DNA from 3 places in the Buttiauxella sp. AC038 genome. Region 3 is predicted to be linked to each of the others. Evidence: predicted binding sites of a transcription regulator. Region 3 holds the regulator's gene; each other region holds the start of a gene.
What was found. The regulator CRP, encoded in region 3, controls carbon source genes, mostly activating them, when cyclic AMP is high. The targets are predictions, from matches to a motif close to ATGTGANNNNNNTCACAT.
Positions count from the first base shown of each region.

Region 1 (4,289 bases), 1.2 Mb from region 3:
CGTTTCAATATGGAAATCAAGGCCCTGACGGTTGATTCGAACCAAACCTTCCGCAATACGCAGTACACCTTTGACGCGGTCGACAGGAGCAAGTCTAGCCCATTCAAGAATCCCTACTGTGTCAAATAGTGTGTCGGCATCAAAAATCCATCCGCAACCCACGTAGCCTTGGCCACTGTTGATGCTGCGCCGCCAGCGTTGATGTTCAGGCAAACTTAATGCCGCTAGCCCACGTTTTGCTGCATGGCTGTGGTTATGATCCGGACTGGATGGCACCTCGCGCAGGTTTTGGCGTGGTTTATCAAGAAGGCTAATATCGATATGACCATTTTGTGCGGTAATCATTTCCCGCCCAGCCCCCTCACGCAGCCACCACTCGTTAAGAGCCGCGCGGCTTTCATCGCTGGCACGGTCTTCTTTATTTGCAATGACGATATCAGCGGCAGCGAGTTGATCGCGGAAATTGTCATTATTGACTGCCCGCTCATCAAGCAATTGACGTGGGTCAAGCAGACACAGAGTAGCGTTGAGTTCGATCCAGGGTTGGTAAACTTCGGCGGTCAACATATCGAGGATTTGTTTTGGGTGACCAAGCCCGGTCGGTTCAATGAGCAGACGGTCAGGATTGCCCTGGCGAAGCAAAGTATTGAGCCCTACCTGCATCGGTAGTCCATTTACACAACACATACAGCCGCCGGGGATTTCTTTCAGCAAAGCACCGCTGTCGGCTAATAACGCGCCGTCGATTCCGACTTCACCGAATTCGTTGACCAGCACAGCCCATTTTTCATGCTCGGGCTTATTGGCAAGTAAATGCAGAATGGTGGTGGTTTTACCGCTACCGAGGAAACCGGTAATCAGGTTGGTTTTAGTCACAAGTGCTCCGGACAGGTTGAGTGAACCTTACGTGATGTTCAATTATCACTATCCTGAACAAAAATTACCAAAAAATGAAGCCCGGACGGCTCCACATCCTTGTGAAGCGGGCTTAAAGGCATTGATTGTTAAATTAATCGATAAGGTTTGCGACCGTTGCTCGCGCACCTTTGCTGCATAACTCATTCCATGCAGCGGTAATACGCGCGACGAATTGTTCATCAGCAGGCAGGTCACTGCCAAAGATTTCATGCAGGCTGAGTAGGGCATTAACGAGTTCATTAACAGAGCTGTTTGCGACCAGCGTTTTAATTTTTTCAGCTAACGGATCGCGAATATCAATTTCGTTGCCCGCGTCGTCAATACCGCTGACATAGCGCATCCAGGCGGCAACTCCTAATGCCAGGCATGGCCACTCATCGGCTTGTTGCAGATGCCAGCGAATACTCTCAAGCATCCGTTGTGGCAGTTTCTGGCTACCGTCCATCGCAATTTGCCATGTGCGGTGCTTCAGCGCCGGGTTGTCAAAACGCTCGAGCAGGTTATGGGCATACTGCTGTAGATTTACGCCCGTAACGCGCAGTGTTGGCGCTTGTTCCTGCATCATTAAACGATGCGCCGCCTTGCGGAAATTCTCATCTGCCATGCAATCATTAATATGCTGATAGCCGGCGAGGTAGCCGAGATAAGCAAGGAAGGAGTGGCTGCCGTTCAACATGCGTAACTTCATTTGTTCCCATGGCATCACGTCGTCCACCATTTCGACGCCAACTTCTTCCCATGCCGGGCGGCCTGCAACAAAGTTATCTTCAATGACCCACTGGATAAACGGCTCGCCAGCAATGGCGCAGGGATCTTCTACGCCCAGCGTGTCAGTAATTTCCTGCAATGACTCAGGTGTCGCCGCAGGAACAATTCGGTCAACCATAGTGCTAGGGAAGGTGACATGCTCGCGAATCCAGTCCGCTAACTCCTGGCTGCGAGTTTCCGCCATGCCAATTACCGCATTGCGTACGACATGGCCGTTGTCGGGAATGTTGTCGCAAGAAAGTACGGTAAATGGTCGCAGTCCACGCTCGCGGCGACGATTAAGTGCCTCCACCAAAATGCCCGGAGCCGAATGCGGTTCTTCAGGGTTTTGCAGGTCGTGAATAATACGCTCGTTACTGCTATCCAGTTTCCCGGTCGCCGGGTCGATGCAATAGCCCTTTTCAGTCACAGTAAGGGAGACAATCGCAACTTGTGGCTCGCAGAACTTTTCAATAATGGTATCCAGTCCATCGAGTTTTGCATTCAGGCATTCGTTAACCGCGCCGACAATAATCGCCTGATTACCTTCACGACCTTTTTCCAATACGGTATACAAATGGTCCTGTGCACGCAGCGCACTCATTAGTTTATCGCCGCTAAACAGACTAATTTCACAAATGCCCCAGTCTCCCCCCAATTTATTGAGTACCCGGTCGGTCAGCAGCGCCTGGTGTGCGCGGTGAAACGCACCAAAACCAAAGTGGACGATGCGAGTTTTTAACGCCCGGCGGTCATAATTAGGCTGTTGAATATCGGCAGGTAACGTGACTGAAGCAATTGTGTTCATAAAATGCAAATCCTGGTTAACTAATTGGTAACATGGCTCAGTCTAAAGTTATATGACAGCAAATTAAATTGGTCTGCTGTCTTTATCCCTTTAATGTGAGCTGGATCAACCAATATCATTGCAAAATTTGACCGTAAGCGAGAATCCGGTATGGTAGTAGTCAATACAGCATTCTAGAATTGGTATGACAACTTAAACTGAGGAACTGTCGATGGAACAAACATGGCGTTGGTACGGCCCAAAAGACCCGGTATCTCTGGATGATGTGCGTCAGGCGGGCGCGACCGGTGTCGTTACTGCTTTGCATCACATCCCAAATGGTGAAGTTTGGCCGGTTGCTGACATCAAAGAGCGCCTGGCTGTATTGGCGGAAAAAGGTCTGACCTGGTCTGTAGTAGAAAGTATTCCGGTGCACGAAGAAATTAAAACTCACTCCGGCGACTTCGATAAGCATATCGCAAACTACCAGCAAAGCATTCGTAACCTGGCAGAATGTGGCATCGACACCGTGTGCTACAACTTCATGCCGATTCTGGACTGGACACGTACCGATCTGGAATATGAATTGCCAGATGGTTCACGCGCTCTGCGTTTTGACCAGATTGCTTTTGCAGCATTTGAGCTGCACATCCTCAAGCGCGAAGGCGCTGAAGCTGACTACAGCGAAGAAGAGCAGCGCCAGGCGCTGGGCTACTTCAACAATATGTCTGATGCCGAAAAAGAAAAACTGACCCGCAATATCATTGCTGGTTTACCAGGTGCGGAAGAGGGTTACACCCTTGACCAGTTCCGTGCACGTCTTGCTGAATATGACGGCATCAGTAAAGAACAGCTGCGCGAAAACATGGCGTACTTCCTGCGCGCCATTGTTGCGGTAGCGGAAGAAGTAGGTGTTCGCCTTGCAGTTCACCCGGATGATCCACCGCGTCCAATCCTGGGCCTGCCGCGTATCGTTTCTACTATTGAAGATATGCAATGGCTGAAAGAAACTGTCGACAGCATCTATAACGGCTTCACCATGTGTACCGGTTCTTACGGCGTTCGTGCCGACAACGACCTTGTTCGCATGATTGAAACCTTCGGCGATCGCATTCACTTTACCCATCTGCGCGCAACTTGCCGCGAAGATAACCCGAAAACCTTCCATGAAGGCGCGCACCTGCAAGGTGATGTGAACATGGTTGCGGTAGTGAAAGCGATTCTGACTGAAGAACAACGTCGTAAAAACGCCGGCGATCTGCGCCCGATCCCGATGCGTCCGGATCATGGCCACCAGATGCTTGACGATCTGCACAAGAAAACTAACCCAGGTTATTCAGCGATTGGTCGTTTGAAAGGTCTGGCTGAAGTTCGCGGTGTGGAACTGGCTCTGAAACAAGTTATGTTCCCAGATTTGCTGAAGTAAGCTGAACAATATTGATGTAAAAAATTGATGTAAAAAACGCGCCTCCTGGCGCGTTTTTTTATGGCTGCAACATAAGCCTATTTATACAGACCCAGGTTCCCTGTGAGCCTGGTGATTTTTTTCTTCGGCCCAATTAACCCTATTGCTACCAGTTCAATATGATTGCTGGATACAGCAGAAATACGTTCCCCATATTCATCGTATGTCTTACATGACTGCGCCAAAGCGCTGAAGGGCATCGTGTAAATCTCTTCGTCTGTTTCAGCAATGTTGAGCAGCTCCTGTATATAAGTGCCTGGTGCCAGGAGAATCGGCAAAGGGGCATAAATAACGCCAGGATAATTGACGGCATCTGCACTTTGCATGTCAGGACCCACCAGATTTTCTACCGTATGGCCGAAACTCATACTA
Region 1 covers NZ_CEEDCQ010000001.1:1,607,097-1,611,385, forward strand. The annotation lists gene AC0IXI_RS07730 (CobW family GTP-binding protein) at 1-876, opposite strand, end outside; gene AC0IXI_RS07735 (mannitol dehydrogenase family protein) at 1,010-2,473, opposite strand; gene uxuA (mannonate dehydratase) at 2,685-3,878, shown strand; gene AC0IXI_RS07745 (DUF2000 domain-containing protein) at 3,956-4,289, opposite strand, start outside.
Region 1: a site for CRP is predicted at 2,567-2,584, ahead of AC0IXI_RS07735 (mannitol dehydrogenase family protein). Genes of this name have one in related genera too.

Region 2 (4,289 bases), 2.6 Mb from region 3:
GAAAGGTGAGTTTTGCCCTGCCGCCAGGTTCGAGGTGAACGCGCTGGAAGGCTTTTAGCTCTTGCACCGGGCGCACCATGGAAGCCACTTTATCGTGAACATAAACCTGCACCACTTCGCTACCGGCAGCGGTTCCGCTGTTGCGAACGATGACACCAACAGTCACCACGCCGTTTTCGTTGGGAACGTTTTCGCTTTCGATATGTAGCGGGCTGTAGTCGAACTCAGCCCAGGTTTTTCCGTAGCCAAACGGGTAACGCGTGCCAAAATGGAAGGCAAACGGCGTACCACCACTCTTCAGTTTATGGTTGTAGTAATACGGCATTGCCCCGGCGCTTTTAGGAATGGACACCACCAGGCGGCCGCCAGGTTCTGCACGCCCGGTAATAATATCGGCAATTGCATGGCCGCTCTCTTGCCCTGGAGCCCAGGCCATCAATAGCGCAGCAACGTTATCTTCCTGGCCGCCTAAGTTGTACGGGCGCCCTCCAGTCATCACCACGATCACCGGTTTGCCGGTAGCAACCAATGCATCGAGTAGTTGTTGCTGCACGCCCGGTAGTTCCAGGCTGTCAGTATCCGAACCTTCGCCGACTGTTCCGCTCTGGAATAAGCCGGATAAATCTCCCACGCACAGCACCACAACATCGCTTTGATCAGCGGTTTTCACGGCGTCCGGAATCAGTGAGGTATCGTGTGAAACCGGAGAGGCTTGCATCGGTTTTCCACCGCTGTCACCGGGGAAAACTGGCGCGCCAGCCATGCGTTTTTCGATGATGTGGCAGCCTTTGGCATAACGCACGTTATCGCGACCAAGTTGCCGTTGAAGGGCGTCTAATGGCGTGGTGACTTGCGATGTTTGTTCAAGCATATCGCTGATAATCAGATGCACCGGGAAGCTATAGCCGCTCAGCAGCGCGAGCGGGTCATCAGCCGTCGGGCCAATCACCGCCACGCGCGGGTGCCCTTTCAACGGTAATATGCCGTCGTTTTCAAGCATCGTGATTGAACGTGTCGCCACCTCACGCGCAATCTGTACGGTAGATTCACTTTGCAGCACGACACCGTTTTCATCGCGATAAGGGTGCTCAAATAAGCCCAGCCGGAACTTCTCTTTTAGTACGCGAGCCACAATCTCATCGATTTTTTGCATCGTGATGAGGCCGCGTTCTACCGCTTCAGAGAGATGGCGCGCGCAATCATCTTTTGGTAATTCCACATCCAGACCGGCATTAAACGCCAGCGCCGCAGATTCCGCTGCATCATGTGAAATACCATGATGTTGATGCAACAGACTCACACCGCCGTAATCCGCCACAATCAGGCCGTCAAAGCCCCATTGCTCGCGCAAAATTGTGGTCATTAAGAATTCGTCAGAATGCCCTGGCTGATTATCAATATCGTGATAAGCCGGCATGACCGAACCGGCATTTGCGAGCTTCACCGCCATCTCAAATGGCAGCAGGAAAGTATCGTTTAACTCGCAAAAACCCAGATGAACCGGTGCATGATTGCGAGCGCCTTCGCTAAACGAGTGGCCGACATAGTGTTTCAGCGTTGCCAGCAGGTCGCGGTTTTTGCCCTGCAAACCTTTGACGTAATGTGTCGCCATCATGCCCACAAGCCACGGGTCTTCACCGAATGTCTCTTCCGTGCGCCCCCAACGTACATCGCGCGAAACATCCAGCACCGGAGCCAACCCCTGATGGCAGCCAGTTGAACGCGCTTCTTCGCCAATCGCAGCAGCCGCGCGCTCAATCAGATCCAAATCCCACGTCGAGCCATAGTTAAGTGATGACGGAAATAAGGTGGCATCTTTGCACAACAGGCCCACCAGACACTCTTCATGAAACAGCGCCGGAATGCCCAGCCGCGTTTCTTCTACCAGTGTTTTCTGTAAGCGGTTAGCGGCACGCACGCCCTCTTTAGCATCAACAATGTGGGTTCCCAGTGGCCGGGTAATTTGCCCCACACCCAGTTTGAGCCGTTCGGCAAGTGCAGATTGTTCTGTCACCCCTGAAAATTCATCGCTTAAATCTGTGCGCTCCCGGTGGTTACCATCGCTCGATAAAATCAGCCAGTACGCATGCATTTGGGCAAATTTTTCTTCCGGCGTCATGCGTAACATCAGGTCAGCGACACGTTCATCTACCGGGCGGCGAGCATCCTGATAAATTGCAGGCATAATATTCCCCTTTCGAGTTCAGCCATCCGCGAAACTGTTCGCGGAGATGATTTTTAATCATCAATATGGGTGATGAGTGCGGGTGCAAACAATTGCCAGAATAACCTGCAAGATTACGTTTTTTGGTTTTAAGTGATAAATGTGATGGGTTTCAAAAATATCCATGAAATAAAACCTATTCACGACGAGGAGAATCAAATAAGAGATAACTCCGTCACAGTTGGTAAGAAACATAAAACACAAATAAAAAATTACAATACTCATCTTAAGTTTCACCACATATAACTAAGGACATATTCCGGCTCTTAATAAAGGTGAATGTATGTCGGTGTTAACTGAAAAAATTACCATCAAAGAAAAACTGGGTTTTGGGCTGGGCGATGCGGCAAGTCACATTGTCTTTGACTCTTCCGTTGCTATTCTCGCTTATTTTTATACCAATATTTATGGTTTACCTCCTGCGGTCATGGGGACTCTATTTTTACTCGTCAGAGTACTGGACGCGATTACTGACCCTATTATGGGTGCGATTGCCGACCAGACAAAAAGCCGCTGGGGGCGCTTCCGCCCATGGTTATTGATTATCTGTATCCCGTTTGCAGTCAGCTGTGTGCTGGTTTATTCAACGCCTGATTTTGAACAAACCGGTAAAATTGTCTACGCCGTATTTGCGTATATATTCATGACGCTAATGTACACCGCGATCAATATCCCTTATTGCTCATTAGGTGCTGCGATTACTTCTGACCCTCAGGAAAATCTTTCCCTGCAATCATGGCGTTTTGCCATTGCGCCAATCGGCGGTGCGATGGGTACGGCGCTGATTCTGCCACTGGCTGATTTCATCTCCCCAACTGACAGAGCTACGGGTATGCAGTGGGCAATGGGCATCTTCGGTGTAATCGGCTGTATCATGTTCCTGGTCTGTTTTTTCACTACTCGCGAACGAATTACGCCAGTGAAAGAAGAAAACCTGAATATTATGCGCGACGTAAAAGTTTTATTAAAAAACGATCAGTGGCGTATTTTGTCTGTTTATAACCTTGCGATGTTGTGCGGTGTCGTCGTTCGCGGGAGTTTACTGGTCTATTTCGTACAATATATCCTTAATCAGGGCAGTGGCATTATTTCGATGTTCATGCTTGCCACGACTATCGCTGCCGTATTCGGCAGTTTATTTGCAAAGCATCTCGGTAGCTGGATGTGTAAAATTCGCGCCTCCATTTGGGTGAACGTGTTAAGCGCATTAATCGGTTTATTGTTCCTCGTACTGCCGACAAACTACTGGGTGCCCGCATTCATCGTGCATATTGCCCTTAATATATTGCAGGGTATAAATGCCCCTCTGCAATGGTCAATGATTACCGATGCTAATAACTACGGTGAATGGAAAACTCAGCGTCGAATTACCGGAATGAACGTCGCGGCGAATATATTCATTATTAAATTAGGTGTGGCGATTGGTGGTGCATTAACCGGATGGGGTCTGGCCTGGTTTGGTTATCAGGCAGGTGTAGAGCAACAATCAGCTGAAGCCGTCCGTGGTGTATTGATTCTGTTTACCGTACTACCGGCAATTTTCTACATCATTACGGCTATTTCGATTCACTATTACAAACTTACCGAAGAGAGAATGAACAGTATTGTGGGTGATTTGCGAATGGGTAAATTCCAGAGCGAAAGCGGAGTTACCGGAGTAATGACACCGAAAGCATTATGATAAAAAAGGCTCCTCAGCAATGAGGAGCCTTACTATGATGAATATTAATTATTTTTGAGATTCCGCCAGACTTAACCAGGTTTGCACCACCGTATCCGGGTTCAGGGAAAGACTATCGATCCCCTCTTCCATCAACCAGGCAGCAAAATCTTCATGGTCAGATGGGCCCTGGCCACAAATACCCACATATTTACCCTGCTTCTTCGCTGCTTTAATCGCCATCGACAGCAGTGCTTTCACCGCGTCGTTGCGCTCATCAAACAGTTCAGAAACCACACCAGAGTCGCGGTCCAGCCCCAGCGCCAGCTGAGTCATGTCGTTTGAACCAATGGAGAAACCATCAAAATATTGCAGGAACTCATCTGCCAGCAAGGCGTTAGATGG
Region 2 covers NZ_CEEDCQ010000001.1:2,978,848-2,983,136, forward strand. The annotation lists gene AC0IXI_RS14120 (glycoside hydrolase family 3 N-terminal domain-containing protein) at 1-2,185, opposite strand, end outside; gene AC0IXI_RS14125 (glycoside-pentoside-hexuronide (GPH):cation symporter) at 2,508-3,905, shown strand; gene ppsA (phosphoenolpyruvate synthase) at 3,954-4,289, opposite strand, start outside.
Region 2: a site for CRP is predicted at 2,325-2,342, ahead of AC0IXI_RS14120 (glycoside hydrolase family 3 N-terminal domain-containing protein). Genes of this name have one in related genera too.

Region 3 (4,289 bases):
GTAATATGATGATTCCCTGGCAAGATCTGCCTCCCGAAACGCTTGATAATCTGATTGAATCCTTTGTATTACGCGAAGGCACCGATTATGGTGAACAAGAGCGTTCACTGGAGCAGAAAGTGGCCGATGTTAAGCGCCAGCTGCAAAGTGGTGAGGCTGTGCTGGTATGGTCGGAACTCCATGAAACGGTAAATATTATGGCTCGCGGGCAGTTTCGCGGCTAAGCGTTTAACTTCTATACTGCATAATAAAACCACCCTCACCCAGCTATCTCCCTGAGGGTGAGGACCAGCCCTTACTTACACACACTTGCTATCACCCATGGAGTTGTTGCCTTATGTCAGCCAAACATCCGGTTATTGCCGTAACAGGTTCCAGCGGCGCGGGAACGACAACAACCAGCCTTGCCTTCCGTAAAATCTTCCAGCAACTCAATTTACGTGCAGCGGAAGTCGAAGGTGACAGTTTCCATCGTTTCACTCGTCCTGAAATGGATATGGCTATTCGTAAAGCACGCGACCTGGGGCGCCATATCAGCTATTTCGGCCCGGAAGCCAATGACTTTGGTTTGCTTGAACAGACGTTCATTGAGTACGGCAGAACCGGGCAGGGTAAGTCACGCAAGTATCTACATACTTACGATGAAGCCGTACCCTGGAACCAAATCCCCGGAACCTTCACGCCATGGCAACCATTGCCAGAACCCACTGATGTTTTGTTTTATGAAGGTTTGCACGGCGGTGTAGTTACGCCACAGCACGATGTGGCTAAGGCCGTCGATTTGCTGGTTGGTGTAGTACCGATTGTGAACCTGGAGTGGATACAAAAGTTAGTGCGCGATACCAGCGAGCGCGGGCATTCCCGAGAAGCGGTAATGGATTCTGTGGTTCGTTCTATGGACGACTATATCAATTACATCACACCGCAATTCTCCCGCACCCATATCAACTTCCAGCGCGTTCCAACTGTTGATACGTCTAACCCATTTGCGGCTCGCGGCATCCCTTCTCTGGATGAAAGTTTTGTGGTGATTCATTTTCGCGGGCTGGATGACATCGACTTCCCGTATTTGCTTGCCATGCTGCAAGGGTCGTTTATTTCCCACATCAATACTTTGGTGGTGCCGGGCGGCAAAATGGGTCTGGCAATGGAATTAATTATGACGCCGCTCGTTAAGCGACTGGCGGAAGGGCGAAACATTAATCAGGGCGGCTAATCACCGCCCTGTTTTACACACTAAGCATCAATCACTTCATAGCTATGAGTAACGTTGACCGCTTTTTCAAGCATCAGTGCTACAGAGCAGTATTTCTCAGCAGAGAGGTCTACTGCGCGGGAAACTGCAGCATCTTTTAGCTCTTTGCCTGTCACGATGAAATGCAGATTGATGTGCGTAAACAAACGCGGAGCCTCTTCACGGCGCTCAGAGGTCAATTTCACTTCGCAGTCGGTCACGGCGTAGCGGCCTTTTTGCAAAATAGAAACTACGTCAATTGCACTGCAACCGCCAACGGACATCAGCACCATTTCCATTGGGCTTGGTGCTTTATCACCAGAATTGCCATCCATAAGGATCTGGTGCCCTGAAGCGGACTCGCCCAGGAAGGTAAACCCTTCAACCCATTTCACTCGTGCCTGCATGCTGCTTACTCCTGTAGAAAAATTACCTTTCAGAGTACGCAGATTCAGCAAATCTGGCAACGGAAGGCGACATGCGTCAAGCTGAAACGAGACAACAGGAGACACTTGCCAAAAGCTATGCTAAAACAATCCAGATGCTACATCGATACATTGACGTAATGCATGTATGCAGAGGACATCACTAATTACAGGCAGCAAGAATGACTTGCATGCCATCTCCCCAAGGTGGGGAATATTCTAATTACTTGCAACGCCAGACAGGATGTTTAGCGTCCTGTCGTTGGTAGCCAGTTATAAAACAGAGGATAACCGCGCATGGTGCTTGGCAAACCGCAAACAGACCCGACTCTCGAATGGTTCTTGTCCCATTGCCACATTCATAAGTATCCATCGAAGAGCACACTCATTCACCAAGGTGAGAAAGCAGAGACGCTGTATTACATCGTCAAGGGCTCTGTGGCTGTTCTGATTAAAGATGAAGAGGGCAAGGAAATGATCCTCTCCTATCTAAATCAGGGCGATTTCATTGGTGAGTTAGGGCTGTTCGAAGAAGGTCAGGAACGTAGTGCCTGGGTTCGTGCTAAAAGTGCCTGTGAAGTGGCTGAAATTTCTTATAAAAAATTCCGCCAGCTGATCCAGGTCAACCCAGATATTCTGATGCGCCTGTCTTCACAAATGGCTAGCCGTCTGCAAGTTACATCTGAGAAAGTGGGTAATCTGGCATTCCTGGATGTGACTGGTCGTATCGCGCAGACGCTGCTGAACCTGGCTAAACAACCTGATGCAATGACCCACCCAGACGGTATGCAGATTAAAATTACCCGTCAGGAAATCGGTCAGATCGTGGGTTGCTCTCGCGAAACTGTTGGTCGTATCTTGAAAATGCTGGAAGATCAAAATCTGATCTCCGCTCACGGTAAAACGATCGTCGTATACGGCACTCGTTAATCTCCGTCTAAAAAATGGCGTGTTGCTTCATAACACGCCTTTTTTGTCTCTACACTTCCCTCACTTGCTCTAAATAATTCATGTTGCAGGTAGGCGGTAAGCTCAGGAATCCCCAGGAGCTTACTAAAGTAAGTGACTGGTGTGACTGAGTACAACCAACAACCCTGCAACTTGAAGTATGACGAGCAAATGTGGCGACGGCTGATCTACCATCCTGAAGTTAACTACGCACTGCGGCAAACGCTGGTGCTGTGCCTTCCGGTGGCAGTAGGTTTGCTCGTCGGCGATCTCCAGTCTGGCCTGCTTTTCTCGTTAGTTCCTGCCTGTTGCAATATTGCGGGCCTTGATACTCCACATAAGCGCTTCTTCAAACGTCTGATTGTTGGCGGCAGCCTTTTTGCCATCAGCAGTCTGATCATGCAGCTTTTATTACTTTATACCTCCGTACCGTTGCCGGTGATATTGGTCGTGATGGCGCTCTTGCTTGGGGTCACGGCAGAAATCAGTTCCTTGCACGCTCGTCTGCTTCCCGCATCACTCATTGCTGCCATATTTACACTCAGCATGGCCGGAAATATGCCGATTTGGAAACCGATGGTGCTGTATGTCTCCGGTACGATTTGGTACGGCGTATTTAACTGGTTTTGGTTCTGGATGTGGCGCGAGCAGCCGCTGCGGGAATCATTGAGCCTGCTCTATCGGCAGTTGGCAGATTACTGTGAAGCAAAATACGGCATGCTGACTCAACATACCGATCCGGAAAAAGCGCTCCCTCCTCTGCTGGCTCGTCAGCAAAAAGCGGTGGATCTCATTACCCAATGCTACCAACAGCTTCATATGCTGGCGGCAAACCAGCAAAACGGCTACAAGCGTTTGCTACGTGCATTCCAGGTAGCACTGGATTTGCAAGAGCACATCTCGGTAAGCCTTCACCAACCAGCTGAAGTTCAGAAGCTCGTCGAGCAAAGCCATGCAGAAGCGGTTATTAGATGGAATGCTCAGACCATCGCGGCGCGCTTACGCGTACTGGCTGACGACATTCTTTACCATCGTTATCCACAGCGTTTTACGATGGAAAAACAGATCGACGCCCTTGAGAAAATCGCCCGTCAGAATCCAGATAACCCGGTTGGGCAATTTTGCCATTACCACTTCAGCCGTATCGCTCGCGTGCTACGCACCCAACGCCCGCTGTATGTCCGTGATTTAATGGAAGACCGGCAACGCCGTTTGCCACTGTGGGCGGCATTGAAAAGTTATTTATCGTTGAAGTCAGCGGCGCTTCGCAACGCAGCAAGATTGGGTGTGATGCTCACGATAGCCAGTCTGTTGGGTGCATTTTTACATCTGCCCAAGCCCTACTGGATTTTAATGACGGTAATGTTCGTGACGCAAAACGGCTACGGTGCCACACGAGTTCGTATTCTCCACCGTTCGGCGGGCACCATTGCAGGCCTTGCCATTGCAGGTATTGCGCTTCACTTCCACTTCCCGAAAAGCATTGCTCTGGGCGCGATGCTGGTCATTACGCTGGTGAGCTATCTGTTTATTCGCAAAAGCTACGGCTGGGCGACGATAGGCTTTACGGTGACCGCCGTTTATACCCTGCAATTGATAACATTAAGTGCCGAGCAGTATATCGTCCCTCGCCTGATAGATACGTTGCTAGGCTGCTTGATAGCCTTTGGCGGCATGGTGTG
Region 3 covers NZ_CEEDCQ010000001.1:404,961-409,249, reverse strand. The annotation lists gene AC0IXI_RS01890 (hydrolase) at 1-4, shown strand, start outside; gene AC0IXI_RS01885 (YheU family protein) at 6-224, shown strand; gene AC0IXI_RS01880 (phosphoribulokinase) at 338-1,216, shown strand; gene AC0IXI_RS01875 (OsmC family protein) at 1,237-1,641, opposite strand; gene crp (cAMP-activated global transcriptional regulator CRP) at 1,957-2,589, shown strand; gene AC0IXI_RS01865 (YccS/YhfK family putative transporter) at 2,779-4,289, shown strand, end outside.